DNA from 4 places in the Rahnella selenatireducens genome. Region 4 is predicted to be linked to each of the others. Evidence: predicted binding sites of a transcription regulator. Region 4 holds the regulator's gene; each other region holds the start of a gene.

Region 1 (8,089 bases), on a different contig from region 4:
CATGACGCCGGAAGACTGGCAGCATATCGCGGACGACATCCAGGCGCATTACGACGATTACGACGGTTTTGTGATCCTGCATGGCACGGACACCATGGCCTTCACGGCTTCTGCGCTGTCTTTCATGCTGGAAAATCTGAGCAAGCCGGTGATCGTCACGGGTTCGCAAATCCCGCTGGAAGCCCTGCGCTCTGACGGCCAGATTAACCTGCTAAACTCGCTGTATATCGCTGCAAATCATCCGGTTAACGAAGTCACTCTGTTTTTCAATAACCGGCTGTATCGCGGCAACCGCAGCACCAAAGCCCACGCGGACGGTTTTGATGCATTTGCGTCACCCAATCTTTCTCCGTTGCTGGAAGCAGGCATTCATATCCGCCGCCTGTCCACACCGTCGCTGCCGGTCGTTCCTGCCTCGACGCTGAAAGTGCATCACATCACCCCGCAGCCTATCGGCGTGGTGACAATTTACCCCGGCATTTCCGCAGAAGTTGTACAAAACTTTCTGATGCAGCCGGTGAAAGCGCTTATCCTGCGCTCTTACGGCGTCGGCAATGCCCCGCAAAAAGGTGATTTGCTGAAAGTGCTGAAAGATGCCTCCGAGCGCGGCATTGTAGTCGTCAATCTGACGCAATGTATCTCAGGACGCGTCAACATGGGCGGTTATGCAACAGGCAATGCGCTGGCACACTCCGGCGTGATCAGCGGGTTTGATATGACGGTAGAGGCCGCGCTGACTAAGCTGCATTACCTGCTCAGCCAGTCGCATACGCCGGAAGAAATCCGCGAACTGATGCAGCAGAATCTGCGTGGCGAGCTGACGGAATAATTACCCGAATAAGAGGCGATATGAAATCTGCGTTGTTGCTTGTCGATCTGCAAAACGATTTTTGCCGCGGTGGCGCGCTGGCCGTTAATGACGGAGATGCAACCATTGCCGTCGCCAATCAGATGATGTCGTGGTGTAAAAACCGCGATATTCCCGTGGTGGCGTCGCAAGACTGGCACCCTGCCGGACACAAAAGTTTTGCCGCAAACTCGCATCAGGATGCCTGGACATCGGGCGAACTGAACGGGTTGCCGCAGGTCTGGTGGCCGGTTCACTGCGTTCAGCAGGAGCCTGGCGCGGAATTCCATCCGTCACTGAATACGCGTCTTTTAGATTTTGTCGTGCAAAAAGGCACGGACGCAGAAATCGACAGTTACAGTGCATTCTTCGATAACGGACATCGCGCCGCCACCGTGCTAAACGACTGGCTGAAGGCCGCCGAAATCTCGCATCTTTATGTTATGGGGCTGGCAACGGATTACTGTGTGAAGTTCACGGTGCTGGACGCGCTGGCGCAGGGATATCAGGTTACGCTGCTGACCGATGGCTGCCGTGGCGTGAATCTCGAACCTCACGACAGTGCTGAAGCTGTTGAAGCAATGCGCGAGGCTGGCGCACAAATCGGAACGGCAGATGCACTGAACGGCTGATTCGCACAGCTCTTCAGATGCAAAAAAGGGGCGTTATGCGCCTTTTTTGCATCTGACAACCCCCTTCCCATTACTCCGGTTTGAGTCTAATCAGCGCGTCCTGAGCAAACTGTTGTTTCAGCTCTTGTTTGCTTTTGGTAACGATCTGCCCGTCAGTGCCGATGCTCATATGCTGGGCATCCACGTTGTGACGTGACTGATACAACATCACCGCCTGCAGGCTGTGCTCTTTTTGCTCTGGCGTCAGCGCCACACCGTCTGGCCATTTTCCCAGTTCTACTGCCTGCGCCAGACGTGCGTAGATTTCCGGCGTCATGACATCAATGAGTTGATTAATTTCCATCTGAGCACCTCTGTTCAACACGATTATTCAAAAGATTTTGAATAATAGCTGAATCGATTTTGTCGGTAAGATTACATCGCAACCTAACCGGCCATTTTTTCGCCATTTTTGCTGTCGGTAAAACTCATCGAAGCAGAATTTACGCAGTAACGTTCACCTGTTGGTTGCGGGCCATCCGGGAAAACATGCCCTAAATGCGCCTCACATCTGGAACAGCGGATCTCAACGCGGTCCATATTATGCGTATTATCAGTGAGATATTTTATCGCATCGTGGTCAACAGGTTGATAAAAACTTGGCCACCCGCAGCCGGATTCATACTTAGTCTCGGAGTAAAACAGAGGCGCGTTACACACTACGCAATGATAAATACCCTGGCGAATATTGTGCAGCAGTTTTCCCGTATACGGACGCTCGGTTCCATGTTTCTGGGTGACATAACGTTGAATTTCAGTGAGTTGTTCGAGTGCAGAAGCAGATTTGGATGCATTGCTCATGATTATCGTTCTCTGACGAATTTAAATTACAACTAAATTAACAGTTTATAATAACAAAAAATTAACAACAATTCAGCCTGTTTTGTCCTAAACTGTATGGCATCAGCGTTAGCCAGCTCCAACTTGTGATGGCGATCACACTCCTGATCTTATTGCCCTTTATATTCTGTTTTTCGCCCCCATGTGGTTGTGAGCCGATTAAAAAAACGGAACGTGCAATAAGCGAGCAACAGTAGGTCGTCGCTTTGACTTACAGCAATAATTGACACGATTCCGCTTGACGCTCAGCAAGGTTTTTGTAATTTTACAACCAACCTTTTATTCACTAAAAAAATAGCTGGTGGAATATATGACTATCAAAGTAGGTATCAACGGTTTTGGCCGTATCGGTCGCATTGTTTTCCGTGCTGCTCAGGAACGTTCTGACATCGAGATCGTAGCAATCAACGATCTGTTAGACGCAGAATACATGGCATACATGCTGAAGTACGACTCAACTCATGGTCGTTTCAACGGTACTGTTGAAGTTAAAGACGGTCACCTGGTTGTTAACGGCAAAACCATCCGTGTTACCGCTGAGCGTGACCCAGCTAACCTGAAATGGAATGAAGTTAACGTTGATGTTGTTGCTGAAGCGACTGGTCTGTTCCTGGACGACGCAACTGCACGTAAACACATCACTGCAGGCGCTAAGAAAGTTGTTCTGACAGGTCCATCTAAAGATGACACCCCTATGTTCGTTATGGGCGTTAACCATAAAGAATACAAAGGTCAGGAAATCGTTTCTAACGCATCTTGCACCACTAACTGCCTGGCACCACTGGCTAAAGTTATCAACGACAACTTCGGTATCGTTGAAGCACTGATGACCACTGTTCATGCAACTACCGCAACTCAGAAAACCGTTGATGGCCCGTCTCACAAAGACTGGCGCGGCGGTCGCGGCGCATCTCAGAACATCATCCCTTCTTCTACCGGTGCAGCTAAAGCAGTAGGTAAAGTAATCCCTGCTCTGAACGGCAAACTGACCGGTATGGCGTTCCGCGTTCCTACTCCTAACGTTTCTGTTGTTGACCTGACTGCACGTCTGGAAAAACCAGCAACCTACAAAGAAATCTGCGCAGTAATCAAAGCAGCTTCTGAAGCAGGCGACCTGAAAGGCGTTCTGGGTTACACCGAAGACGACGTTGTTTCTACCGATTTCAACGGCGAAAAACTGACTTCAGTATTCGATGCTAAAGCAGGTATCGCGCTGAATGACAACTTTGTGAAACTGGTTTCCTGGTACGACAACGAAACTGGCTACTCAAATAAAGTACTGGATCTGATTTCTCACGTTTCCAAATAATTGGCAATGTTGATGAACTGATTGAAGGGCGACGCAAGTCGCCCTTTTGCTTTCTGTCAGTCGCACATTTTTATCAGGCACATGAGTGCGATCAAACAGATTGATGACGTTCATCTGTAGTCTTGGTTCTTATCTTCGTAATTGTTAAAACCCTGACAGGACTTTAGATAATGACAGAACAACTCTTTTCTCTTCCGGTCGTAAACCAAATTTCAACCACTATCAGCCAGCGTCAGATTGATGAACTGCCGGTGATCGTGGTTTCTCATCCAAAAGTAAAAGCGGCAGTGGCCTTACAAGGCGCGCATTTATTGTCATGGCAGCCTGCAGGCGAAGCGCCTGTATTGTGGATGAGCAGCGCCAGCGCTTTCAAAGACGGCGTGGCGATTCGTGGCGGCATTCCAATTTGCTGGCCGTGGTTTGGCCCGGCGGGTAAACCGTCTCACGGCTTTGCGCGTAACTTCGCCTGGAAACTGACTGATCACAAAGAAAGCGCTGAAGGCGTTGTCCTGACGCTGACGCTGAAAAGCTCCCCTGAAAGCCTGGAACTGTGGCCACACGAATTTGTGCTGACTGCGCGCTTCACACTCGGTGAAACCTGCCACATTGAGCTGGAATCTGCCGGTGACTTCGAAGCCAACAGCGCGCTGCATACCTATTTCAACATCGGTGATATTGCGGATGTCACCGTTAAAGGCCTCGGCGCCAGCTTCATTGATAAAGTCGATGGCGCGAAGCTGAAAGAAGAAGCCGGTGACCTGACCTTTACCGGGCAGACTGACCGCATCTACACTCAGCCTCAGGCGACCAGTGAAATCGTGGATCCGGTGCTGAAACGCACGCTGGTTGTTGCGCACGAAAACAACGCTGACGTTGTAGCGTGGAACCCGGGTTCTGCACTGTCCGTGAGCATGGCAGATATGCCAGACGACGGTTACAAAACCATGGTTTGCGTGGAAACGGCGCAGGTGTCACACAAGCATGTTTCGACTGCTGCCACACCAGCACGTCTTGCGGTGACATTCTCAATCCGCAAATAACCGGACTGAGTTTTCCCGCAGTAAAAGCTAAGGGGTCATCTGACCCCTTTTGTCTGCGTCAGATCTAACGAATTCAGACCATATCCAGCGAGGTTTTCCCGCGTGGTGCCGGGAAGGCGGCATTGATCAACGCGATTTCTTCAATCGTCAGAAACAGCGTCAGCGCTGCTGCATTCTCTTTTACATGCTGTGGCTGAACCGCTTTGGGAATCGCAATCACGTTGCGGGTTCGCGTCACCCACGCCAGCGCAATTTGCGAACTGCTCACGCCGCGCGCGGAGGCAATTTTTTGCATCACCGGATGTTCCAGCACGTCATGACGTAATTTCCCCGCCTGTGCCAGAGGGCAATACGCCATTACAGGAACAGCGTGTTCTTCGCACCAGGGCAAAAGGTCAAATTCAATGCCACGGGAAGCAGGGTGATATAAAACCTGATCGGTCATACATTCCTGCCCGCCGGGTATTTTCCACAGAGCCTGCATATCATTGGTATCTAGATTTGAGACACCCCAGCGCCGGATTTTGCCCGATTGCTGTAATTTTTCCATGACCGCCACAGTGTCATGTAACGGAATCGAACCACGCCAGTGCAAAAGATACAGATCAATGCAATCCGTTTGTAACCGCTTGAGGCTTTGCTCGCAGGCGGCGATCGCCTTAGCGCCTCCGGCATGATGCGGATACACTTTTGAGACCAGATAAACGTCATCCCTGCGTCCTGCAATGGCCTCGCCGACTACCTTTTCCGCGCCGCCGTCTGCATACATTTCTGCGGTGTCGATCAGGCTCATACCGGCATCCAGACCTTGTTTAAGTGCATTCACTTCCGCCTGCCGGCCACTGCTTTGTTCCCCCATGTACCAGGTGCCTTGTCCGATTGCGGGAACGCTCGTGCCATCAGGGAATTGCACGGTTTTCGCTTTCATCTGTTTCCTCCTGTCGGGAAATACAAAAAGAATGGTGAACTATAAATGTGCAAATGGGGCGAAACGCCCCATTGATGTGCAGATTGCGCACTAAAAAAGTGCTCACTTAATTAAAAGCTGTAGGTGACGCCTGTCCACAATACGCCAGTCCAGTCATTTTCAATGATCGGGCTGTCGGTCACTTCGCTGGCAAGACGCAAATAACGGCCGGTCACGAAACCTTGCCAGTCTGGTGTGAAGTTGTATTTTGCTGAAATTTCAACATACGGGCTGAAGCTGTCGTCCGCGGAATAGCTGTGGAAACCGCTGCGACGGGATTCGTCTTTTGTTACGCCGTAATAGTAGTCGTTAAGATTCGAGCTAAACCAGGTCACACCAAAGCCAGGCACAACCGCCCAGTTTGCTCCTTTGATAGCATACAAGTAAGCCAGATCTGCGGTCATCCCGTTGCTGGTATCAAGTGTATCTGCATTGAAACTGGCGCGGATTGTCCCCCACTGGGCGTTATGCGAATAAGCCAGACCCGCCATCAGCGTTGAGTGGCGCTTATCCAGACGCTTCATGCGCTTATCATCGCTGTCGCTTGGATCGAAACTTAATGGGAAGTAGCTGGCGGTAACGCTCAGCTTGTTCCCATCATCGTTCCACAGGTAATAACCGGCCATCAGGGTGTGAAAATAGAAATCATCATTGTCGTAATTGATGATGGGCACCGGGTAAACGTGGTCGTTATTGCCACGGTACGGGTCCGGCGCGACCAACGCAGATGCACCGAGCTGCCAGGTTCCTGCGGCAGCGGCCTGACTGAAAAGCACTGCCGTACCCACGATGGACAGTGTTTTTAGGTTCAAAATCTTCATTAGCTTAATTCCATTAAGTAAAAAAACCTTGTTAGTGTAAATGAACCGTAAACGTCTCGCTTAACAATTCTTGGTCTTAAAAAAGACAAATCCTGAAAAAACGAGGCGATCGCACAATTTATCTGCAAAATATGAAATAAAAATGACTAAAGAAACAACTTCCGGTCTGCAAGGCACGTCCCGTAAGGCTTTTCAGAGCATTCCGGACAACTGAGTCATTGAAATGACTTAAAAAATGGCAAAACCAGAGAGGAAATTTTTCTAATGCCAAACTACGCTTATAAATAGATGAAAGACTTAGCCTGAACAGTCGCCCGTCCCACCGATTTACGACAGTTTTGGAAACATCGACACTGTCGGCATCAAAGGGGTTCTGCAAGTTGGCATAAGGGTTGCTGTAATCAGGTGGGAGATCTTTCTTCCGGGAGCTTAGCTCTCATTAACCTGTGCTATACCCGAGTCTTTGAGGTTGCGTTAACGCTTCAAAACGAAAGGTAAAATAACGAAGGACGGGCATCGTATGAACATATTTGACCATTATCGCCAGCGCTATGAGGCTGCCAAGGACGAAGAGTTCACACTGCAGGAATTTCTTACCATTGCACGGCAAGATCGCAGTGCTTATGTCAATGCGGCGGAACGTCTGTTGATGGCAATCGGTGAACCAGTGATGGTAGATACCGCGCTTGAACCACGCCTGTCGCGTTTATTCTCGAACCGTGTTGTTGCACGTTACCCTGCATTTGAAGAATTCTACGGTATGGAAGAGGCCATCGAGCAGATCGTCTCCTATCTGAAACATGCCGCGCAGGGTCTGGAAGAAAAGAAACAAATCCTCTATTTACTGGGCCCGGTGGGTGGCGGTAAATCGTCACTGGCCGAACGGCTGAAATCCCTGATGCAACGTGTACCTATTTATGTGCTGAGCGCCAACGGCGAACGCAGCCCGGTCAACGATCATCCGCTGTGCCTGTTTAATCCACAGGAAGATGCGCATATTCTCGAAAAAGAATACAACATCCCTCCGCGCTATCTGGGGACCATCATGTCGCCATGGGCGGCAAAACGTCTGCACGAATTTGGCGGTGACATCACGAAATTCAGAGTCGTGAAAGTCTGGCCGTCGATTCTCGAACAAATAGCTATCGCCAAAACTGAGCCTGGCGATGAAAACAATCAGGACATCTCCGCGCTGGTCGGGAAAGTGGATATCCGTAAGCTGGAAAATCACGCGCAGAACGATCCGGACGCTTACGGTTATTCCGGCGCACTCTGCCGCGCAAACCAGGGTGTGATGGAATTCGTCGAGATGTTTAAAGCACCGATTAAAGTACTGCATCCGCTGCTGACCGCCACACAGGAAGGTAACTACAACGGAACCGAGGGGATCTCTGCCCTGCCGTTCAACGGAATTATTCTGGCGCACTCCAACGAATCTGAGTGGGTGACGTTCCGCAACAACAAGAATAATGAAGCGTTCCTTGACCGTGTGTACATCGTCAAAGTGCCTTACTGCCTGCGCGTTTCCGAAGAGATGAAAATCTACGACAAACTGCTCAGCAACAGTGAACTGGCGCATGCTCCTTGTGCACCG
Region 2 (8,089 bases), on a different contig from region 4:
TTCACTCGTTCGCCTCCGACCCGGCGCGCGGCATGTTTATCCTCGCGTATTTAGTGATTGTGATCGGCGGTTCCTTGCTGCTGTACGCCTTCAAAGGTAACTCGGTGCGTGCCCCGAGCCGTCATGAACTGCATTCGCGCGAAAGTTATCTGCTTGGCAATAACGTACTGCTGGTCGCCGCCATGCTGGTGGTGCTGCTCGGCACGCTGTTACCGCTGATTCATAAACAGCTCGGGCTGGGCAGTATTTCCATCGGCGAACCGTTCTTTAATACGATGTTTACCTGGCTGATGGCGCCGCTGGCGCTGTTGTTAGGTATCGGCCCGCTGGTGCGCTGGCGTCGTGACGAGCCGAGCAAACTGTGGCGTCGTCTGGGTGTTGCGCTGGTGGTGACGCTGGTTCTGTCGATTCTTCTGCCGTGGTTGTTGCAGGACAAAATTGTCGGTATGACCGTTGTCGGTCTGCTGATGTCGGTTTGGGTGATTGTGCTGACGTTAATGGAACTGCACGAACGCGCCACGCACCGTCATTCGTTCTGGCGCGGTCTGACCAAACTCTCACGCAGTCACTGGGGTATGGTGCTCGGTCATCTGGGCGTGGCGGTCACGGTGATCGGTATTGCCTTCAGCCAGAACTACAGCGTGGAGCGCGATGTGCGCATGAAAGCCGGTGATACTGTGGATATCCACGATTATCACTTTGTCTTCCGCGACGTTCGTGACATTACCGGCCCGAATTACACCGGCGGAGAAGCCAATATCGACGTCACGCAGAACGGCAAAAAAGTCACTACGCTGCACGCAGAAAAACGCTTCTACAGCGTGGCGCGAAGCATGATGACCGAGGCCGCCATCGACGGCAATCTGGCGCGCGACTTGTATGCTGCGCTGGGTGAAGAGCTGGACGACGGTTCGTGGGCGGTGCGTTTGTACTACAAACCGTTTGTCCGCTGGATCTGGCTGGGCGGGCTCTTTATGGCTGCCGGCGGCGTATTGTGCATTCTCGATCCGCGTTACCGCATGAGCAAAAAACTGAAGAAACAGGCCAAGGCGGAGGCTGAAGCATGAACCGTAAACTTCTTTTTATTCCGCTGGTTCTGTTTCTGGCGCTGGCGGCGGCATTTTTAGTCCAGCTGACGCGCAACGCCAACGGCGATGATCCGACGTTGCTCGAATCCGCCCTGATCGGCAAACCGGTCCCGGTATTCAAGCTGGAATCGCTGGCACAGGCCGGAAAAACCTACGATCAGTCGGTGCTGCGGGACGGCAAACCGATGCTGCTGAACGTCTGGGCGACGTGGTGCCCGACGTGCCGTGCCGAACATGATTATCTGAACACACTGGCCGCCAAAGGCGTGCGCGTGGTCGGGCTCAATTACAAAGATGACCGTCAGAAAGCGGTGAACTGGCTGAATACGCTGGGCAATCCGTACATGCTGAGCCTGTACGACGGTGACGGAATGCTCGGGTTAGATCTGGGCGTGTACGGAGCACCGGAAACTTTCCTGATCGACGGACAGGGCATTATCCGCTATCGCCATGCGGGCGATTTGAATGAGAAAGTCTGGCAGAGCGAAGTGTTGCCGCTGTACAAAAAATTCGGAGGCAATGCATGAAAATCTTACGCGTATTGCCTGCGTTAATGCTCGGCGTGGCACTGAGTTTCAGTGCTTTCGCGGCTATCGATACCTATCAGTTTAAATCGCCACAGCAGGAGCAGGATTACCGCGAGATCACCGCGCAACTGCGCTGCCCGAAATGCCAGAACACCAATATTGCGGCGTCCGATTCAATTATCGCCGCCGATATGCGCACCAAGGTGTTTCAGTTGCTCAATGAAGGCCAGGATCGCCAGCAAATCGTCGCCTATATGGTGGCGCGTTATGGCAACTTCGTCACGTACGAACCGCCGGTGACGCCGTCGACCCTTATTCTGTGGCTTGGCCCGGTGCTGGTAGTGATTATCGGTGCAGGAATGATTTTCATGCGTTCCCGCCGCCGTGCCGTGGTCAGCGAAACCGGTACAGAAGAAATGTCAGAACAAGAGAAACAGCGCCTGGCGCAGTTACTTAAAGACAGCGACAGGACAGGATCATGAGTATTTTTTGGCTGTGTATTGGAGTGATGCTGGTGATCGCGCTGGCGCTGTTTATCGTGCCGGTGATCCGTGGCGACCGCGCAGAACATACGTCGCGCGATGCGCTCAATAAAGCGTTTTACCATCACCGCTTACATGAGCTTGAGCAGGACGAATCACAGGGCGTAGTAGATGAACGCCCGGCGCATATCCAGGAATTGCAGGAAAATTTGCTGACCGATATCCCTGACGGCCACGCACCGGCCGCGGTACAACCGATCGGCCGCTGGACGCTGGTACCGGGCGCGATTTTGCTGGTGATCATCACGCTGGGCCTCTATTTATATGCGGGCGGATTAGGGCAGGTGAGTGCGTGGAATCAGGTGATGCAGCATATGCCAGATTTGCGTCATCGTATCGCGGATGACCACGGCACGCCGCTGACCGCAAGAGATGTGCAGGATTTAGGGCTGGGATTGCGGACTGATTTGCAGGCCGATCCGGAAAATGTGCAGGACTGGGTTATGCTGGGCCGCGTGGGTATGGCGCTCAATAACGCCGCTACGGCCACACAGGCTTACGCCCATGCATATGAACTGGCCCCGAACGATATGGCGGTTAAACTCGGTTATGCCGAAGTGTTAACCCGTTCATCCGATCCGCAAGATAACCTTACCGGCGGAAATCTCCTACGGGGTATGCTGGAAAAATCTCAGGGCGACCTGCGTGTATTAAGCTTGCTGGCCTATAATGAATATGAACAGGGTCACTATCCGCAAGCCATTGGCGCGTGGGAAGTTATGCTGAAAATTTTGCCGGCGGGTGATAAACGGCTTGAGATGGTTCAGGCAAGCATTGCACAGGCAAAACAGAAGGCGGGGTTAGACCAGGTTAAACTGGCGGTAAACGTAACGCTCTCTGCGGATGCTCAGCAGAAACTTCCGCACAATGGCACGGTCTTTATCTCGGTAACGGATGGAAGTAGCCCGGTGCCGGTAGCGGTTAAAAAACTGCCGCTGAGCCGCTTCCCGCTGGCGATTACCGTCGATGACAGCAATGCGATGATGCCGGAACGCTTGCTTTCTTCGTTGCAAAAATTAAAAGTACGCGTTCGTATTTCACAAAATGGTCTGGCGACGCCAGCCCCGGGTGACTGGTACGGCGACAGTTCGCTGACCGATTTTGCCGGTAACGGCCAGGTCAGCATTGAAATTAATCAGCAGGTTCCTTAATCACGAGCCGAAGATCAAAAACAGGGAGATATCCATGAACTTACGCCTGACTGGGCTGGCGTTTGCGACAGTTTTGCTGGTCGGTTGTGCCGGCACGTCCGGGTCATCGGACAGCGAACAGCAGGGACGATCTGATCCGCTGGAAGGTTTCAACCGCGCGATGTTTAACTTCAACTTCAACTACATGGACCCGTATGTACTACGTCCTGTGGCTGTTGCCTGGCGTGATTACGTGCCGCAACCGGCGCGTAACGGAACCAGTAATTTCCTGAGTAACCTTGATGAACCGGCCAGCATGGTGAACTCCTTGCTGAAAGGCGATCCGTACCGCGCGGCGATCCACTTCAACCGTTTCTTCCTTAATACGATCCTGGGGATGGGCGGTCTGATTGATGTGGCATCGATGGCGAATCCGAAACTGGCACGCGAAGAAGCGCAGGGCTTCGGCAGCACGCTGGGGCATTACGGCGTCGGTTACGGCCCTTACGTCATGTTGCCGGGCTACGGCAGTGCGACGATTCGTGACGAAGGCGGCGATCTGGTCGATGACCTGTATCCGATGCTGAGTTATCTGACCTTCTGGATGTCAGCCGGTAAATGGGTACTGGAAGGTGTTGAAACCCGTGCTGAATTGCTCGATTCTGACGGCCTGATCCGTAACTCTTCCGATCCTTACCTGATGATCCGCGAAGCGTACTTCCAGCGCCATGACTTCCTGGCGAGGGGCGGTCAGCTGACACCTCAGGTGAACCCGAATGCGGCACTGATTCAGGGTGATCTGAAGGATATCGATTCAGAGTAATTTTCTAATCAAGTTCATCCGTTTAAGATTCAATGCAAAAAAAAGCGCCTCTCGGCGCTTTTTTCATTTATGTGCTCTGTCGTGAAAACCGGTCAGAAGCTGTAGTTAAAGTTCGCGCCGTACAACATCGCGGTGCCTTTAGCCTGGAACTCATAATTCGGTACGCCGTCAGCCACTTTTTCGCTGATATTCACCGTCTGGCCGTGCATATAGGAAACACCGACGTCCACTGAAGCATCTTTGGTAAACGCATACGTGGTACCGGCTGAAATCCAGAAACGGTCCTGATCCGGGATAGAAATGGTGCGGTTGTCCGCCGGAACCGGGCTGTCATCAAACGCGATACCGGTACGGAATGTCCAGTTTTCGTCGTAGTAATAGGTGGTACCCAGCGCGATGCGGTAAGCATCATGATAGCCTTCGTCTTTCTGGAACAGCGTCTGGCCCTGAGAACCCGTAGCTTTCAGCTCCTGGAACTGGCTCCAGCTGGTGTACGCCAGGCTATAGTGAATAGCCCATTTCGGCGCGACACGGTTATAACCTGACAACTCCCACATTTCTGGCAGGTTCAGGGTCAGGGAACCCGGAACAGTGTGGCCGCCTGTGCCGCCCAATGCCTGCGGAATGCCGTTGCGATATTCGCCGTCGAAATCTATTTTTACTTCTGAGCGGTAAGTGAAGCCGTAACGGTTATTGTCATCCACTTCATACAGGACACCGGCGTTCCAGCCGTAGCCCCATTCGTTGCCTTTCAGCTTAGCGGCTTCGGTATCCGCAGGCAGCAAACCGCCGGTTTTAAGCGGAACCAGTTCGCCCGCAGTACGGCGAATTTTCGCTTTCGCATAAACCGCATCAAAGCCCAGACCGAAGCTGAAGTGCTCGTTCAAACGGTAAGCGACGCTTAAGTTATTGTTGATGGTGGTCAGATCGGTTTCGCCACCAATCGGGCCTGCCGGATAATTATCGTTGAATTCTGTTGCCAGACCGTAGTTTGAGGTCGCCGATGCGCCGAGGGCCCATTGCTCATTCAGGGGCATAATAAAGTGGATATTTGGGATCCACTGATTCGGTGCAATGTTACTGGCACTGGTATCTGCACCCGTGACCGGAGATTTGCCGGTGACATCGACATCCGGGTCGACATAGATTGCGCCGATGGAAAACGCAGGGCGATTAAACATTGTCATCGTCGCCGGGTTACGGCTTCCGGATGCTGCGGTATCAGCGATAGCGCCTTCACCCGAGAAAGAACGGCCTAAACCGGCGGCGGTGTATTCATTGAGCTGAAAACCTGCCGCGTATACGTTGGAGGAAACAATTGCCACTGCAGCTGCCAGAGCTGATCTTTTAAACAGGTTTTTCTGGTTCATGACCAAAACCTCAATTTTATGTTTTTATCAAACAATGTTACATCAAGTAACAATGAGCGCGGGATTGTAGGGTTCGTTATCAGTCTGACAAATCAGACCAGTGAGCGAAGTATAGGTCTGACCTGTGGTGTAGTTGCAATGATGTTTCATTGATATTTCTTATTTGATGCAAGAAATTGGATCCACTTAACAAAAAACCAACAATAAAAGTTCAATTAAGAAACGTTAAAGTGAGAACGTTGACGTATTAATCATCGATTCATTACATTTACGTGATCTGGATCACTTCAAAGGCACATAAAAAGTAAGTGCTAGCTGTAGCCCAACCGCTGGCGTAAAATACAGGCTGAAAATAATTCTTTAATTCGCAATCAGGCCAGACGGTGGACGTTGCCGTTGATGCCGGGGAGAAAATTATGTCTGACGTAACCATGTCCTCTAAATCCACTCAACCTCTGCATTCCATCAACAAATGTGGCGCCGAAGAAACTGCTGCCTGCTGTTGTGTTGATGTCGGCACCATTATGGACAACACCGACTGCACCGCCTCTTACCTGCACGTCTTCGAAACCGAAGCGCAAGCCAAAGAAATGCTACAAACCCTGACCGAACGCGCACGCGGCGTTGAATCAGAGCCTTGCGAAATTAACAGTAAGATTGAAAAAGTTGACGGTGGCGTTGAGCTGAAAGTGGATTTCACTTTCTCCTGCCAGGCAGAGACGATGATCTTCCAGCTCGGATTACGTTAATTAATTCTGCTTTTAAAATGCCGCTGCCAGACAGCGGTATTTTTTTGTCTGCAATTTTTTCCCACCTCTTTCTTTTCACTCTCATTTCAGAAAAATTTGCTGTTGCTCGCACTTCAAACCCTTTCACTTTGCCAAATGTAAATACATAGTTAACACTGAGTTATCAGGTCTGACCTCTTAAGACCCTATTTACTCAGGAGCTTGTATGAACAAAGTCATTCCACTGGTTACGCGTGAAGGCGATCGCATTGCGATTGTCGATGGTTTGCGCACGCCTTTTGCAAGGCAGGCCACCGCCTATCACGGTATCCCCGCTGTGGATTTGGGCAAAACCGTGGTCAGCGAGTTGCTGGCGAAAAGTGGAATCGATCCGAAAGACATTGATCAGCTGGTGTTCGGACAGGTTGTCCAGATGCCTGAAGCGCCGAATATTGCGCGTGAAATTGTGCTCGGCACCGGAATGAATGTTTCGACTGACGCCTACAGCGTTTCCCGCGCTTGTGCGACCAGTTTTCAGGCCGTGGCGAACGTGGCCGAAAGTATTCTCAGCGGCACAGTACGCGTCGGGATTGCGGGCGGGGCTGATTCCTCATCGGTTCTGCCGATTGGTGTCAGTAAACGCCTCGCCCGAGCACTGGTTGACGTCAATAAAGCGCGCACGTTGTCGCAGCGTCTTTCGATTTTCAGCAAACTGAAATTACGCGATCTGCTGCCGGTTCCTCCGGCCGTGGCGGAATATTCCACCGGCCTGCGCATGGGCGATACTGCTGAACAGATGGCAAAAAGCCACGGGATTTCCCGCGAACAGCAGGATGAGCTGGCGCACCGTTCGCACTCGCTGGCCGCGCTTGCCTGGGAACAGGGCTATCTGAACACACAGGTGATGGCGGCGCAGGTTCCGCCTTATCGTGAAGTGCTGCAAAAAGACAACAACATCCGCCTGAATTCAGAAATCGGGCAGTACGCGAAACTGCGTCCGGCATTTGACCGTAAACACGGCACAGTGACGGCGGCAACCAGTACGCCGCTTACCGACGGCGCCGCTGCCGTTCTGATGATGAGCGAATCCCGTGCCCGGGAATTAGGGCTTGAGCCGCTGGGCTATCTGAAGAGCTTTGCGTTTTCCGCCATTGATGTCTGGGAAGACATGCTTCTCGGCCCTGCATACGCCACGCCGCTGGCATTAGATCGCGCGGGACTGACGCTGGCGGATCTGGATCTGATTGATATGCATGAAGCCTTTGCCGCGCAGACGCTGGCAAATATTAAAATGCTGGCCAGTGACGAATTTGCCCGCGAAAAACTGGGGCGCAGTCGGGCAGTTGGCGAAATCGACTGGGATAAATTCAACGTTTTAGGCGGTTCGCTGGCCTACGGTCATCCGTTCGCCGCAACCGGTGCACGGATGATCACGCAAACGCTGCATGAATTACGCCGTCGCGGTGGAAAATACGGGCTGACAACCGCCTGCGCCGCCGGTGGGCTGGGCGCGGCAATGATTCTGGAGGCAGCGCAATGAGGGACAACATGGACAATATCCTACTGGAAGAACAGTCATCCGCAGAGCCGGTTTCCGCTTTCTCACTGATGTTTACCGCAGAACATGTCGGCATCATCACCATTGATGTTCCCGGTGAAAAAGTGAATACCCTGAAGGCTGAATTTGCTCAGCAAATCTGCGCTATTTTGCAAAAAGCGCAGCAGTATCCGAATCTGAAAGGCCTGGTGCTGGTTTCTGGTAAAACTGACTCATTTATTGCCGGTGCCGATATCACGATGATTTCCGGCTGCAAAACGGCGGTTGAGGCCAGCCAGTTGGCGCAGAAAGGCCAGACAGTCATGTCGCAGATTGCGTCATTT
Region 3 (8,089 bases), on a different contig from region 4:
AACTTCCGTTACAGATGTTTTCGCGCGGCTAATGAGAGACTTTATTGCCACACTGCCAGGCCAATAAGGATTGTCATTAGTCGCGAGAATGTAGTGAGAAGCTCGGATATTTATCGGTGTGAACTGCTGTCATAACAGCTGCGCGCCACAAACAAGGATATTACATTGCTTAATCCGACTATTCGTAAGTTCCAATACGGCCAGCACACCGTTACGCTGGAAACCGGCATGATGGCTCGTCAGGCTACTGCAGCTGTGATGGTTAGCATGGATGACACCGCGGTATTCGTTACCGTTGTTGGCCAGAAAAAAGCAAAACCAGGTCAGAGCTTCTTCCCGCTGACGGTTAACTATCAGGAGCGTACTTACGCTGCTGGTCGCATCCCGGGGAGTTTCTTCCGTCGTGAAGGCCGTCCAAGCGAAGGCGAAACACTGACTTCCCGTCTGATTGACCGTCCAATCCGTCCTCTGTTCCCGGAAGGTTTCCTGAACGAAGTTCAGGTTATCGCGACTGTGGTTTCCCTGAACCCACAAGTTAACCCGGACATCGTTGCGATGATCGGTGCATCTGCAGCCCTGAGCCTGTCTGGTATTCCATTCAGTGGCCCAATCGGTGCAGCTCGCGTAGGCTACATTAATGATCAGTACGTTCTGAACCCAACTGCCGATGAGCTGAAAACCAGCCGTCTGGATCTGGTTGTTGCGGGTACTCAGGGTGCTGTTCTGATGGTTGAATCAGAAGCTGAAGTGTTGAGCGAAGATCAGATGCTGGGCGCGGTTGTATTCGGCCATGACCAACAGCAAATCGTTATCGACAACATCAACGCTCTGGTTGCAGAAGCGGGCAAACCTAAATGGGAATGGCAGCCTGAAGTGGTTAACGCTGAGCTGCATGCTCGCGTTGCTGCGCTGTCTGAAACCCGCCTGGGTGATGCGTACCTGATCACTGATAAGCAAGATCGTTACGCTCAGATCAACGTCATCAAATCTGACGTTGTTCAGGCTCTGCAAGCTGAAGACGAATCTCTGGATGCGGGCGAAATCTCCGACATCTTGGGCAGCATCGAGAAGAACGTGGTTCGTAGCCGTGTTCTGCGTGGCGAGCCGCGTATCGATGGCCGTGAAAAAGACATGATCCGCGGTCTGGACGTGCGTACTGGCGTTCTGCCACGTACCCACGGTTCTGCGCTGTTCACCCGTGGTGAAACTCAGGCTCTGGTTACCGCAACTCTGGGTACTGCACGTGATGCGCAGAATCTGGATGAGCTGATGGGCGAGAAGACTGATAGCTTCCTGTTCCACTACAACTTCCCTCCGTACTCTGTGGGTGAAACAGGTATGGTTGGTTCGCCTAAACGTCGTGAGATTGGCCATGGCCGTCTTGCTAAACGTGGCGTGCTGGCAATGATGCCAAAACCAGAAGACTTCCCGTACACCGTACGTGTGGTTTCTGAAATCACTGAATCTAACGGTTCATCTTCAATGGCTTCTGTTTGTGGTGCTTCTCTGGCCCTGATGGATGCAGGTGTTCCGATTAAAGCCGCTGTTGCGGGTATCGCAATGGGTCTGGTGAAAGAAGACGACAGCTTTGTCGTTCTGTCCGACATTCTGGGTGACGAAGATCACCTGGGCGACATGGACTTCAAAGTGGCCGGTAGCCGCGACGGTATCACCGCGCTGCAGATGGACATTAAAATCGAAGGTATCACCCGCGAAATCATGCAGGTGGCTCTGAACCAGGCTAAGGGTGCGCGTCTGCACATTCTGGGCGTAATGGAACAGGCTATCAGCACACCACGTGGCGATATCTCTCAGTTTGCTCCACGCATCCACACCATCAAGATCAGTCCGGACAAAATCAAAGACGTGATCGGTAAAGGTGGTTCTGTGATCCGTGCTCTGACTGAAGAAACTGGCACCACTATCGAAATCGAAGATGACGGCACTGTGAAAATCGCAGCAACCGACGGCGAGAAAGCGAAATACGCTATCCGTCGTATCGAAGAGATCACTGCAGAAATCGAAGTGGGTCGTATCTATCAGGGTAAAGTGACCCGTATCGTAGACTTTGGCGCGTTTGTTGCCATCGGCGGCGGTAAAGAAGGTCTGGTTCACATCTCTCAAATCGCTGATAAGCGTGTTGAGAAAGTGACTGATTACCTGCAGATGGGCCAGGAAGTTCCGGTTAAAGTTCTGGAAGTTGACCGTCAGGGTCGTGTGCGTCTGAGCATCAAAGAAGCTACCGCACCCACTCAGGACGATACAACTGAGCAACCTGCAGCAGAATAAACTGTAACAGAAGTTTTACAGCTCCCTTCCAACTTGAAGGGAGCTGTTCGTCTCACGAACGTAGGATGCGTTTGTGTTAAGCAAGCGGATGACAGGACGTTCATCCAATGTTTGTCTCCGGGAGTAGAAATGAAGCCTTTCTTGCGCTGGTGTTATGTTGCGACAGCACTTATGTTGGCAGGATGCAGCAACCATGATTGGCGTAAAAATGAAGTTCTGGCGATTCCGTTGCAGCCGACGTTGCAGCAGGAAGTGATTCTGGCACGCATGGAACAAATACTTGCCAGCCGGTCATTGACTGATGATGAGAGAGCACAGCTATTATATGAGCGCGGTGTGCTGTATGATAGTCTCGGGCTAAGAGCACTGGCGCGAAATGATTTTTCACAAGCGCTGTCTATTCGTCCTGATATGCCAGAAGTTTTTAACTACCTGGGGATTTACCTAACGCAGGCAGGCAATTTCGATGCTGCCTATGAAGCGTTTGATTCTGTACTAGAGCTTGATCCAACTTACAACTACGCGCGTTTGAACCGAGGTATCGCACTGTATTACGGTGGCCGATTCTCGTTAGCGCAGGATGATCTGCAGGCGTTTTATCGAGACGATCCAAATGATCCCTTCCGTTCGTTATGGCTTTACCTTGCGGAGCGAGAAATCAATCCGAAGAATGCCGAAGTAGCGCTTCAACAGCGTTATGACAAAGCGGACAGAGGGCAATGGGGATGGAATATCGTCGAATTCTACCTGGGCAAGATCAGCGAATCTACGCTGATGGAACGCCTCAAGGCAGAAGCAACGGATAACACTTCGCTCGCTGAGCATCTCAGTGAAACTGACTTCTATTTAGGTAAGCATTACCTAAGTCTGGGGGACAAGAACAGCGCCGCGGCACTGTTCAAACTGACGGTAGCTAACAACGTTCATAACTTTGTTGAGCACCGCTATGCATTGTTGGAATTGGCGCTTTTGGGCCATGAGCAAGACGACCTATCAGAATCGGACCAGCAATAGCTGACGACACCAATCAGCCTTTTTAATCATGGTTTAACCATTTTTAAGCGCCTTAACGGGCGAGGGTTGCTTTGTTCGTTTTATAATCTAATTTGAGCCGGTTCACACTTTTCAATGAAAATGACTGAAAATTTTCTCGACGAGTTATGTAGACTGGCTGCCATTATTAATGAGGCACGTGTACATGACTACTGAGCTTGAAACCTCTTTTGCTGACCTGGGGCTGTCTGCTCCGATCATTTCTGCCCTGACTGATTTGGGCTACGAAAAACCATCACCAATCCAGGCTGAGTGTATTCCTCACCTGTTAAATGGCCGCGACGTTCTGGGTATGGCTCAGACTGGTTCCGGTAAAACTGCAGCGTTCTCTTTACCGCTGCTGCATAACATTGATGCTTCACTGAAAGCACCACAAATTCTTGTTCTGGCACCCACCCGCGAACTGGCGGTTCAGGTTGCTGAAGCAATGACTGATTTCTCTAAACATATGCATGGCGTGAATGTGGTTGCCCTTTATGGCGGCCAGCGCTATGACGTTCAGTTGCGCGCACTGCGTCAGGGTCCACAAGTTGTTGTAGGTACCCCGGGCCGTCTGCTGGACCACCTGAAACGCGGCACCCTGAACCTTTCTAACCTGAGCGGTCTGGTGCTGGACGAAGCTGATGAAATGCTGCGTATGGGCTTCATCGAAGACGTCGAAACTATCATGGCGCAGATCCCGGCTGAACATCAGACCGCGCTGTTCTCTGCAACCATGCCAGAAGCTATTCGTCGCATTACCCGTCGCTTCATGAAAGAGCCTCAGGAAGTGCGTATCCAGTCGAGCGTGACAACGCGTCCGGACATCAGCCAGAGCTACTGGTCTGTATACGGCCTGCGTAAAAACGAAGCGCTGGTTCGTTTCCTGGAAGCAGAAGATTTTGATGCGGCGATCATCTTCGTTCGTACTAAAAATGCGACGCTGGAAGTGGCAGAAGCACTGGAACGTAGCGGCTACAGCAGCGCTGCACTGAACGGTGACATGAACCAGGCCCTGCGTGAGCAGACTCTGGAACGTCTGAAAGATGGCCGTTTGGACATTCTGATTGCAACCGACGTGGCAGCACGTGGTCTCGACGTAGAACGTATCAGCCTGGTTGTTAACTACGACATCCCGATGGACTCAGAATCTTACGTTCACCGTATCGGCCGTACCGGCCGTGCAGGTCGTGCAGGTCGCGCATTGCTGTTCGTTGAGAACCGCGAACGTCGTCTGCTGCGCAACATTGAACGTACAATGAAGCTGACCATTCCAGAAGTTGAAATCCCAACTGCAGAAGTTCTGGGCGAACGTCGTCTGGCGAAGTTCGCAGCAAAAGTTCAGCAACAACTGGAAAGCAGCGATCTGGATCAGTACCGTGCTCTGCTGGCTAAACTGCAACCTGCAGAAGAGCTGGACATCGAAACGCTGGCCGCTGCACTGCTGAAAATGGCACAGGGCGAACGTCCTCTGATCGTTCCTGCTGATCAGCCGTTCAAAAGCCGTCCACCACGTCGTGAATTCGAAGATCGTGGCGACCGCGGTGACCGTGGCGATCGTCGTGACCGTCCGGCGCGTAACAGCGACCGCCCTGCACGTGATGGCGACAGCCCACGTCGTGAGCGTCGTGACGCTGGCGATATGGAACTGTATCGTATCGAAGTGGGTCGCGATGATGGCGTTGAAGTTCGTCACATCGTTGGCGCTATCGCTAACGAAGGTGATATCAGCAGCCGTTACATCGGTAACATCAAACTGTTCGGTACGCACTCCACTATCGAGTTGCCGAAGGGTATGCCGGGCGAGATCCTGTCTCACTTCACCCGTACCCGTATCCTGAACAAACCGATGAACATGCAGTTGATCGGTGATGCGCAGCCACAGGCTCCGCGTCGTGACCGTCCGGCTGGTGCGGGTGGTGAGCGTCGTGGTAACGGTGCTCCGCGTCCGTTCAATGGCGAACGTCGTGAAGGTGGCCGTGGTAACGGTGCTCCACGTTCTTTCAACGGCGACCGTCGTGAAGGTTCTTCAGCAGCTGGCGACCGTCGTCCGCCAAGCCGCGCACCACGTCGCACTACTGACGCATAATGATCTGACTTCAGTCCGCTGAACTTCAGATAATAAAAAACCAGCCTTTTAACGGGCTGGTTTTTTTTCGTCTGCCATTTACCGCAACGTTTATCCGATGCGCTGTTCTTTCGCCAAATCGCCCTGTAACTGAGAGACGATTTCGAATGAACGCAGGCGGGCTTCATGATTAAAAATTTGCCCGTTAATCATCAGCTCATCGGCTTCGGTTTCGCGCAAGATAGACTGCAATCCCTGACGAATCGACGCTTTATTGCCGATAACAGACATCCGCAGCGCATTATCCACGCCAAAGCGTTCTGACGCCGACCACAGGCTTTCAATGTTATCGACCGGGGCCGGTAATTTCCCCGGCATGCCGCGGCGTAAATTGATGAACTGCTGCTGGTTCGACGTAAACATCCGCTGCGCTTCTTCGTCGGTATCTGCGGCAATCGCATTGATACACACCATTGCATACGGCTTTTCAAGTTGCGCGGAAGGCTGGAATTTACTGCGATAAATCGCCAGCGCCTGATACAGCATGTCGGGCGCAAAGTGTGATGCAAAGGCAAACGGCAGACCCAGTGCGGCTGCGAGTTGCGCGCTGTAGAGGCTGGAACCCAGCAGCCAGATTGGCACATGCAGGCCCTGACCCGGAACCGCCTGAACGGCTTGCTGCGGCTGAACGTCGCCGAAATACATCTGCAATTCCTGAACATCCTGCGGGAAATTATCAATCTCTCCGGAAAGATGACGGCGCAGCGCAACCATTGTGCGCTGATCGGTTCCCGGTGCGCGGCCCAGGCCGAGATCAACACGGTTCGGATACAGCGTCGCCAGCGTCCCGAATTGTTCAGCAATCACCAGCGGCGAATGGTTTGGCAGCATCACGCCACCTGAGCCCACGCGGATCGTTTTCGTCCCGCCCGCAATATAACCCAGTAAAACGGACGTCGCCGCGCTCGCGATGCCGGTCATGTTGTGGTGTTCTGCCATCCAGTAGCGCTGATAGGCCCATTTCTCGGCGTTTTGCGCCAGACTCAGAGAACATTGAAAAGCCTTCGCCGGATCAGCACCTTGCGGGACGGGTGCCAGATCGAGCACGGAAAGGGGAACGGTGTTTTTATCAGACATAATCACGGCTCACTCGTTGATGAAGAGGAGGGAAAAGGGTGCATTCCGCTCATAATTAAACCGAGTATTACCCATTACGTGTTCATTGAATACGGCATTTGTGCCCTTAATTTCCGTTTAAACATGCTTAAATTGGATTTAACTCGCCTAAATTATAATTTTAGCCAATATGTTGTTTTGTGTTAAAAAGTCTCTGCTCATCCCGCTATGATCTCATTGAAGTCAAAAATGCGCCTGCAAAGGCGGCGAAAGCAGGCAGGGACAATGATGGAAGGGAAAACCAATGCCGGTCATTAATTCAGGCGAACAAAAAGGACGTGGTATCAATGAGTAAACGAATGTTATTAACCCTGCTGCTGGTGGCGGTTGCGGTTTCTTTGGCTGTTTTATTTCGTGCGCACAACGAAGATCTCCTTCTCCAGGGGGAAGTCGATGCGCCTGAAGTCATTGTCGCGTCGAAAGCCAAAGGCCGCGTGATTGAACGTCATGTCGAACGGGGCGATGACGTAAAAGCAGGGCAGTTGCTAATTACCCTCGACAGCCCGGAAATGTTGGCACAGCTCCGTGCGCTGGAAGCCGCACGCGATCAGGCCAAAGCCCAGCTCGAACTTTCAGTTAACGGGACGCGTGAAGAAAGCATCCGTAACCTGAAAGCGACGCTGGCGCAATCTCAGGCCGAATACGTCAATGCCCGCGATGAATACAACCGCAATGCGAAGATCGCCGGTAAAGGCTTTATCTCAGCCTCTGACTTAGAGGATTCACGCCGAGCGCGCGACAGCGCTTATGCGCAGGTTTTGGTCGCCAAAGCCAATCTTGACGAAGGCATTAATGGCGATCGCGTGGAGCAACGCGCAAGTTATGCGGCTCAGCTGCGTCAGGCGGAAGAAGATTTGCTGGAAGTGAAAGCCCAGACCGATGATTTACAGGTGAAAGCGCCGGTAGACGGCGAAGTCGGGCCGATCCCAGTGGAAGTCGGCGAGCTGCAAAGTGCGTCCAGCCCGTTGCTAACGTTAGTCCGTCTGCCTGATGCCTATTTCGTTTTTAACCTGCGTGAAGACATTCTGGCGGGTGTGCGCAAAGGCGACAAAGTGCAAATGCGCGTGCCTGCGCTGAATAATGAAATGATTGAAGCCGAAGTACGTTACATCGCGCCGCTCGGTGATTACGCCACCAAACGTGCAACGCGCGCGACCGGTGACTTCGATTTAAAAACCTTTGAAGTTCGTCTGTATCCCGCCAAACCGGTTCCCGGATTACGTCAGGGGATGAGCGCGCTTTGGCAATGGAAGTCGAAGTGAAGCCGGTTAAAGCGCCGCGCAGTGAAAGGATAAAAGCCGCATGGCGCTGTTTCAGTCGTGCTTTTACCCGCGAGGCAAATTACGCCTTTCGTAAACCGGTGATCCACTGGCTGTGCTGGATTTTCCCTTTACTCCTGTTCGGCCTGATCAGCAGCAACTTCTCTGAAGGCACTTTGTTGGATTTGCCCGTTTCGGTGGTGGATAACGATCACAGCACGCTGTCCAAAACGCTGACCCGCAAACTTGACGCAGGTTCTCATGC
Region 4 (8,089 bases):
TGCTGGTAGCGGGCCCGAATGTGATGCGGTTTGCACCATCACTGGTGATCGACTTCGCGGATATTGAAGAAGGGATGGGGCGCTTTGAGAAAGCTGTGGCAAAAGTTACAGGGGTTTAGGGTTCAGGCTTTAGCAGCCGGCTTTATTTAAAAAAATATATAGATCGAGAAAATTTCAGTTTCTCACTCACCGTGAGGGCTATGACCGAGAATATTTCGGTTTTTTATGTGCGGTGATCGCTCAGCGGCTCGCGCCGAAACCGACCAGAGAGGGCCAGGACGGCCCCTCTCTGGGCTCTCCGCGTCTTTTTACAACCAGCACTGCCGCTGGGTCGATGGCCGTGTTCTGGCGCTCCCACGTGTGGCGCAAATCCAGGCACTTCGTGCTGCCTTCACTCGGTCTTCGAGCCTCGGGTCTCGAAGCCGCTCCGTTCAGCTGGATTTTGAGCGCGCCATCTCACCTTTTGAAAAACAGCACGAAATACTCTCTTGAATTACATAGCCTTTGGCCGCTTTCAGAAAGCTTGCCTAGCGAGTGTTTCGAGACTCAAGGCTCGAAACCGAGTTAGGGAACCGCGCAGCGGCAAGATTTCGCGGCAATAGCGATTGTTCCTGAAACATAGCCAGCGAGCGGAGCGCGCAGTGAAAAAAGCGTGGGAGATCAAAGAGGGAGGCGCTTTCCTCCCTCTTTGGCGGTTTCGGCACAGCGCGTTAAGCGATCACCATACGTGAGAAACCGAAATCTTCTCGATCCAGCCCTTACTGCAAGCGAAAACCCCAAACACTGCCAGTCGGCTTTAAAGGGGGATATCAAAGGGGATCTCCCCTTTTACGCCCGCCGCGTCAGCCAGATCCCATGGTGTGGCCTCTGCTTCCACGCCAGTGACGAAATGGTATGCATCACACTCAGATGCGAAATTACCCTCCGCAGGTGGCGCTCCATTTCGGTCAGCGGCATATCCGGGTGCAGCTCCGGCGCATTAAATAAGGTGTTCTCACTGCCTGGCCCGTCGTAAAGCAACCGCTGCTGACAGCTTTGCAGCGCGATTTCGCAGGTCTGCAAATACTCCGTCGCCAGCTTTTCCGGCAGCATGTAATGCTCACGGGCGAGAATGGTCATCGCGTTGATGTGCTCAACGACAAACTGACTGTGCGTGACCCACAAACGCATATCCGCCAGATAATGCGAGTTAAAACCGGGTTCCTGCATCGCCTGGCTCAGCGAGGTGAACAGCTTGTTATGCGCCTGATTGACCTGCATTCGGGTGTACGCAAGTTTCGAGGCGTCAGGGTTTTCCTGCAGAATCAGCCGGATGGCATCCTGATAGGTTTCCAGCGCCTGATGGGCGTTCTGGCGCATCAGGCCACTTTGCCATTGCGGCCACAGCCAGATGGTACCGCCGAAGGCCAGCGCACAACCAATCAATGTGTCGATGAGTCGCGGCACCAGAAAATGGATGCCGTTCATTGCCAGCAACTGCAGTGTATAAACGGCGGTGACCGTCATGCCGACCATCGCCAGCCCGTAGTTTTTGCGCAGTACCGTGTAGGAGATCAATGTCACCACCAGCATACAAATCAGCGTGATGCCTTCCGGCATCTCCAGTTTCAGCAATCCGGCGGCAATCAGCAGACCGGCCAGCGTGCCGAGCGCACGGTGCTGGATACGCACACGCGTGGCGTTATAACCGTTCTGGCTGACCAGCATGATCGTCAGCAAAATCCAGTAGGGTTTTGGCAGATTGAAGAACAACCCAAGGCTGCTGCCGATCGCCAGAATCAGACCCAGACGTGCGGCATTGCGCAGGGCCGAGGATTTAAAAGACAGGTAGCTTTTCACCGCAGGCCAGAAAGGCAGGCGCGGCTGGGAGTTCATCAGATCGCGGCGATACAGCGGGCGCTGCGTCCGCAGCAGTCGTGCGATACGGCTGAAATGGTAATAACAGAACTGGCCGACCGGATTCTGCGGGTTCTGCGCCGCAATTTTTTCCAGCGCCGCCAGTTCATTCGCCATGGTGAAACGCTCGGAGAATCGGTGATAAAGAATATCGTCCGCAATCACGCGCAGACGAGCGGAAATTACCTGCGCATTCCGGCGGATCACCGCTTCTGCGTGGCTTTCTTCCACCAGTTTCTGCACTTCTTCCGGCTGATGCAGGCTGACCGTGATGTGTTCCTGCAAATCGAGTGCAACCTGAAAACGCTGGAACAGCCGCTTGTGGTTATTGTGGTGTTCATGATGCGGCAACATATGCAGCTGCTGATAGAGCAACGCAATCAGATCGATGACCTGCTGCTGGCGCTTGAGCAACGGGGGAAGGGCTGTTTCGGGGTCGATATGTTGCGTCAGCAGGCTGTATTTGGCCTCGAAATAATCCGCCAGCTGCAAATACAGCTGGCTGAGCGTTTCGCGCATAGGTTGTTCTTCGGAAATACGGAACCATGCCCAGTTAAACAGCCCGTACCAGGCGGTTCCGGCAGCAAACAGCGCCGGTGCCTGCCACATCGGCCTCACGCCGACCATACTCAGTGTGAAGATGGTGGCCACCAGCGCGCCCGGCAACAGGCGTGCGTGCAGCGGGCTGATTTCGCCGGTGACGCCGAGCAGTAAAGCCAGCGTTAACATGATGAGCGGCAGGGGAATGTGCCAGTTTTCGAGCATCACCTGCAAAAGGATACTGCTGACGGCAAACAGCGAACCGCCGACGATCAGGCGTTTAAAAAAGCGTTTGTGCGGGGTATCGAGACCGGCGACGTTGCAACAGGCCGGGCACAGCGAGAACAGCAGACCCATTTGCAGATTGCCAAACAGCCAGCAAATACCGACAGGCAGGCACAACACCAGCGTCTGGCGCAGCGCGTAGTTAACTTCGGGATGATAGAACAGTCTTCGCCATAGCGTCATGGGTAAAGCTTAGCCCATAAAAAAGGCGCGACAGTCAACTGTCGCGCCAATTTCTGAGGGATTAACGTGTACCGTAAACGACAATCGTTTTACCGTGTGCGGAGATCAGGCTCTGATCTTCCAGCATTTTGAGAATACGTCCGACTGTTTCACGTGAACAACCGACGATTTGGCCGATTTCCTGACGGGTGATCTTGATTTGCATCCCGTCCGGATGGGTCATTGCATCAGGCTGTTTGGCCAGATTAAGCAAAGTTTGCGCGATACGGCCTGTTACGTCGAGGAAGGCAAGGTTGCCGACTTTCTCTGACGTCACTTGCAGACGGTTTGCCATCTGCGCGGAAAGACGCATCAGAATATCCGGGTTTACCTGAATCAGCTGGCGGAATTTTTTATAAGAAATTTCAGCCACTTCGCAGGCAGTTTTAGCACGAACCCAAGCACTGCGTTCCTGCCCTTCTTCGAAGAGTCCCAGCTCGCCGATGAAGTCACCTTGGTTAAGGTATGACAGTATCATTTCTTTGCCTTCTTCATCTTTAATCAGGACGGCAACCGACCCTTTCACGATGTAGTACAGCGTTTCGGCTTTTTCACCCTGGTGAATCAGCGTACTTTTAGAAGGATACTTATGTATATGACAGTGAGACAGGAACCATTCGAGAGTCGGGTCTGTTTGTGGCTTGCCGAGAACCATTTGCTATTATCCTCTGTTGTTATCGCTGCCCAAAATCACAGGGCTCAGAGTTCCCTGTACGGCACTTACTTTAAAAAGCGCCCTTTCAGCATATAACTCCCCAGAAATGCTGCAAGCGGATGTCGGAGTGAAACAGCCTGATTATTGCTGTTAACACCGTGGGTTCTGTTCTTAAACCGCAAAAACCGTCACCGCAATTTACTGGAAAGTATGTTTCGGCTTTGTTTGTAACACAGGTTTGCAATGCTGTCTTCTGTTGTCTCGCTTCAGCATGATGGCGATCGGGTTACGTTGCCAGTTTTTGGGTGAAAGGGTAGTCTGAGGGGAAAATTTGACGAATTTATCCACCGGGAGAAGAGCACATGCACGCACGCGTAAAATGGGTAGAAGGGCTGACGTTTTTAGGTGAGTCAGCGTCGGGCCATCAGATCACAATGGATGGTAATGCGGGCGACAAAGCCCCAAGCCCGATGGAAATGTTGCTGATGTCAGCGGGTGGTTGCAGCGCGATTGATGTGGTGTCTATTTTGCAAAAAGGCCGCAACGACGTGCGTGACTGCGAAGTGAAACTGACGTCTCAGCGCCGTGAAGAAGCGCCGCGTCTGTTCACGCACATCAACCTGCATTTTATCGTCACCGGTAAAGACCTGACGGATAAAATTGTGGAACGCGCGGTCAGCCTTTCTGCGGAAAAATATTGCTCTGTTTCCCTGATGCTGGGCAAAGCCGCGACGATCACCCACAGTTTTGAAGTAGTGAACGCCGAATAAGTCACCACCAGCGATACGACTGGCACTGACTTCGCAGTAAATCCAGAAATCGCCGCGCGGCAAAAGTCAGCGGCGATTTCTGCGAATAAAGCACGCAATATTCCGCCTCTGGCAGCGTATCGATATTGAGCAGGCAAAGCCTGTCCTGCAAGCCGAACGGCGCGCGCATCGCCTTCGCCACAATCGTCAGATAATCCGACTGCAATACCATATTCAGCCCGCACACCACCGAATCCGTTCTTACCGGCGTTTCACCTGCTGGCGCGCTAAAGCCGTTCATTGAAAGCTGAATCTGCTGGTAATAACCCATATCCGTTTCCGGCAACACCCAGCGCGCGCCCTGCAATTCTTCGAGCGTGGTGGCACCTGCCAGCGGATGCCCTTGCCGCGCAATCACGCCAAACGGCGCGCTAAACAGCGGCTCACGCACCAAATCTTCCAGCGGAAAACCCGGCCCGGCGGTTCCGACGGCAAAATCGAGTTTCCCTTCACGCAGCGCCGGTAACAGCGTCGAAAGCTGGCCTTCTTTAATCAGCAGTTTGGACTGGGGAAACTGCGTTTTGAACGCTTCATTGAGAGCCGGAAACACTGTCAGCGCCAGCAGTGATGAAAACCCGATAGCCACCGAACCCTGCGAATACTGATTAATCTGCTGGATCTCATCCGCCGCGCGTTCAAGTTCTTCGAGAATAAACTGCATGCGCTGCGCAAAGGCGCGGCCGGTTTCCGTCAGCGCCATGCCCTGATTGCCGCGCACGATAAGCTGAGTTTCAAGCGTTTGTTCCAGTTCCCGCAAGGTTCTGCTGACCGCCGGCTGGGACTGATTCATCGCCCGCGCTGCGCCGCGAATACTTCCGCTGCGGATAACCTGCTGGAAAACCTTGAGTTGCTGCAATTTCGGTAAATAACGCATGTTGCCTCGCTTGAAAACTCTATCAGTAAAAAGCATCGCCCGCCCAAAAATTGCATCTTATGGCAAACCTGTAAAGCTGATAGCTTCAGATTTGTAATAAATAATACGTTGTTATTCAGTTGATTACGTGATGCATATCGCATTTTACTTTTCGCCCGACAGTGAGAGATTCTGACGCGGTGATAACAAAAAGGGATATCCGCTATGAAAAGTCGTTCCCTGATGATCTTCCTGCTGTTCGTTGGTTATGCGGTGGTGTATATCGACAAAACGGTGATGGGGTTCGCGCTGTTGCCGATTGAGCGGGAATTTAATCTGCAACCGCAGCAGCTGGGTTACATCACCGGCATTTTCTTCCTGGCCTATTCGCTGTTTCAAATTCCCGCTGGCTGGCTGAATGACCGTTTCGGCTACAAGAAAGTGCTCGGCATTTCGCTGTTTTTGCTCGGCGGTTTCGCGCTTTGCTTCGGTTTGCTGGGATTCGGCCTCGGATTGCTGGTGACGTTTCGCTTTCTCTCCGGCGTCGGCCATTCCGGGTATCCGAGTTCCTGCGCCAAAGCGGTAGTTTCCAATTTTGATGTCGGGCAGCGAACTTTTGCGCAATCCATATTGTTGTCATCCGCGGGTCTGGCGATGACCGCCGGGCCGCTGATTGCGGTGTATGCGCTCGATACGCTCGGCTGGCGCGGCTCATTCTCCATTCTCGGCCTGCTGGCGTTTGCGATTGCCGTTGCGATTGTCATCTTTGTGCCGAATCCGCCGAAAGCAGAGGTCCGCGCCGGCGTGGCAACCGGCTACCGTGAGTTGCTGAAAAACCCGATTGTCGTGTTGCTGTTCGTGTCCATTTTCTGCATCAACATTCCGTCCTACGGCCTGATGGCGTGGCTGCCTAAATATCTGGTGCAACAGCGCGGAATGTCGCTGGACGTTTCCGGGCTGGTGGTCGCCACCGGTGGTATGGGGATCTGGATTTCCTCGCTGGCGACCGGCTGGCTGGTCGGCCGTTATATGCAGGGCAAAGAGCCGAAAGTGATTTTTTGCAGCGCAATGCTCAGCGCCTTGTGCATCTGGCTGGTGTACACCTCGGCGTCGGCGGTGACCGCCGGGCTGTTCCTGTTCCTCGGCTACATTTTCCTGATGGCGGCATTTGTCACGGTGTTTACGCTGCCGATGAAACGCCTGCCGCCGGACGTGATGGGTGCCGCAATGGGGATTATCAATACCGGCGGAACGCTCGGCGGATTCGTGGCGCCGATTGCGATGGGCTATCTGATCACGGTGACGCACGGGTATTTTTCGACATTTGTTTTTCTGGCGCTGGCGATGGTGGTTGCCGGGCTGGCCATTTTGCCGCTGACCTTGAAACCGCGCGCAGCGTTGCGCGACGTGGCATAACTGAGGAGAAGTCTGATGACATTTAATTTTGAAGCGATGCTGGCGGAAGTCAAAACGGACGTTCTGCGCTGGCGCAGACACATTCATGCGCATCCTGAGTTGTCATTTCAGGAGCATAAAACGGCGGATTACATCGCGGAACAGCTGGAAAGTTTTGGCGGCCTGACCCTGACGCGGCTGACACCTAACAGCGTGGTTGCCGATCTCAACGGCGCTTATCCGGGGCCGACGTATGCGCTGCGGGCTGATATCGACGCCTTGCCGATTCAGGAAGAAAACGACGAGCCGTTCTGTTCGACGGTGCCTGGCGTTATGCACGCCTGCGGCCATGACGCGCACACCGCGATGTTACTGGGTGCGGCGAAAGTGCTGACACAGTGTCAGTCCGCACTGCACGGCTCGGTGCGGTTTATCTTCCAGCACGCGGAAGAATTACCGCCGGGCGGCGCACAGGAACTGGTGGATTTAGGCGTACTCGACGGCGTGGAGAAAATCTTCGGCCTGCACGTTATGCCGAATTCCCCGACGGGTGAGGTCGGCCTGAAAGAGGGCGTGTTCTGTGCGTCCACCGATAACTTCGACATCACGATTGCCGGCAAGGGCGGGCACGGTTCGATGCCGCATTTGTGCATTGATCCGGTGGTGGTTGGCGCGGAAGTGGTGACGGCGCTGCAAAACGTCGTGGCGCGCCGTATCGATCCGCTACAGGTGCCGGTGCTGACCATCGCCACTTTCCAGAGCGGGGAGAGCTATAACGTGATTCCGGAACGCGTGAAACTCGCCGGAACATTGCGCACCCATCACAGCAGTGTGCGCGAGCTGGTTCCGCAGCTGATGGAACAGATTATTTCCGGGATTACGACGGCGCACGGTGCGCAGTATGAACTGCGCTGGACGCGGGGTTACGTGAATGGCGATAACCACCCTGACGCCTGCGCGATTGCGCGTCAGGTGATTGCTAATACGCTCGGCGAGAATGCGCTGCGGGAAGTGACCCAGCCGCTGTTTGGTGGCGAAGATTTCTCTTCCTATCAGCAAAAAGTGCCGGGCTGTTTTCTGTTTATCGGCAGCGGTAACGAGAAAATCGGCGCGACTTATGGGGTGCATAACCCGCGCTTCCGGCTGGACGAAGAGGCGTTGCAGATTGGCGTGAAATTACACGTCGGATTCATTCAGCAGTTGCTGATGAACGAGGTCTGATTTCACTTACTCGATTTTCTTCCCTTCCATCAGGCGCTGCACCAGCGGCGCCATAATCAGCTCCATCGCCAGCCCCATTTTGCCGCCCGGCACCACCAGCGTTTTGATGTGCGAGATAAACGAGCCCTGCAACATTGCCAGCAGATACGGGAAATCAATGTCGTCCAGCCCCTGAAAATGAATCACCACGAAGCTTTCATCCAGTGAAGGAAT

Evidence for each region. The regulator CRP, encoded in region 4, controls carbon source genes, mostly activating them, when cyclic AMP is high. The targets are predictions, from matches to a motif close to ATGTGANNNNNNTCACAT.
Region 1: a site for CRP is predicted at 2,443-2,460, ahead of msrB (peptide-methionine (R)-S-oxide reductase MsrB). Genes of this name have one in related genera too.
Region 2: a site for CRP is predicted at 5,751-5,768, ahead of ACLBVC_RS06460 (YfcZ/YiiS family protein). Genes of this name have one in related genera too.
Region 3: a site for CRP is predicted at 3,394-3,411, ahead of yrbN (protein YrbN). Genes of this name have one in related genera too.

Annotation. Positions count from the first base shown of each region.
Region 1 covers NZ_JBKEZJ010000007.1:285,211-293,299, forward strand. Annotated here, with positions in the region: gene ansA (asparaginase) at 1-829, shown strand, start outside; gene pncA (bifunctional nicotinamidase/pyrazinamidase) at 850-1,479, shown strand; gene ACLBVC_RS14150 (YeaC family protein) at 1,550-1,822, opposite strand; gene msrB (peptide-methionine (R)-S-oxide reductase MsrB) at 1,906-2,319, opposite strand; gene gapA (glyceraldehyde-3-phosphate dehydrogenase) at 2,669-3,667, shown strand; gene ACLBVC_RS14165 (D-hexose-6-phosphate mutarotase) at 3,838-4,707, shown strand; gene ACLBVC_RS14170 (aldo/keto reductase) at 4,781-5,635, opposite strand; gene ACLBVC_RS14175 (MipA/OmpV family protein) at 5,746-6,495, opposite strand; gene yeaG (protein kinase YeaG) at 7,016-8,089, shown strand, end outside.
Region 2 covers NZ_JBKEZJ010000003.1:127,008-135,096, forward strand. Annotated here, with positions in the region: gene ACLBVC_RS06430 (heme lyase CcmF/NrfE family subunit) at 1-1,067, shown strand, start outside; gene ACLBVC_RS06435 (DsbE family thiol:disulfide interchange protein) at 1,064-1,615, shown strand; gene ACLBVC_RS06440 (cytochrome c-type biogenesis protein) at 1,612-2,097, shown strand; gene ccmI (c-type cytochrome biogenesis protein CcmI) at 2,094-3,308, shown strand; gene mlaA (phospholipid-binding lipoprotein MlaA) at 3,343-4,110, shown strand; gene fadL (long-chain fatty acid transporter FadL) at 4,203-5,480, opposite strand; gene ACLBVC_RS06460 (YfcZ/YiiS family protein) at 5,897-6,229, shown strand; gene fadI (acetyl-CoA C-acyltransferase FadI) at 6,435-7,748, shown strand; gene fadJ (fatty acid oxidation complex subunit alpha FadJ) at 7,757-8,089, shown strand, end outside.
Region 3 covers NZ_JBKEZJ010000004.1:114,371-122,459, forward strand. Annotated here, with positions in the region: gene pnp (polyribonucleotide nucleotidyltransferase) at 166-2,289, shown strand; gene nlpI (lipoprotein NlpI) at 2,419-3,303, shown strand; gene yrbN (protein YrbN) at 3,424-3,498, shown strand; gene ACLBVC_RS08355 (DEAD/DEAH family ATP-dependent RNA helicase) at 3,488-5,410, shown strand; gene ACLBVC_RS08360 (luciferase-like monooxygenase) at 5,501-6,526, opposite strand; gene ACLBVC_RS08365 (HlyD family secretion protein) at 6,853-7,827, shown strand; gene ACLBVC_RS08370 (ABC transporter permease) at 7,812-8,089, shown strand, end outside.
Region 4 covers NZ_JBKEZJ010000006.1:325,398-333,486, forward strand. Annotated here, with positions in the region: gene argD (bifunctional acetylornithine/succinyldiaminopimelate transaminase) at 1-119, shown strand, start outside; gene ACLBVC_RS12885 (YccS/YhfK family putative transporter) at 829-2,904, opposite strand; gene crp (cAMP-activated global transcriptional regulator CRP) at 2,966-3,598, opposite strand; gene ACLBVC_RS12895 (OsmC family protein) at 3,961-4,368, shown strand; gene ACLBVC_RS12900 (LysR substrate-binding domain-containing protein) at 4,370-5,281, opposite strand; gene ACLBVC_RS12905 (MFS transporter) at 5,486-6,676, shown strand; gene ACLBVC_RS12910 (amidohydrolase) at 6,692-7,876, shown strand; gene ACLBVC_RS12915 (phosphoribulokinase) at 7,883-8,089, opposite strand, start outside.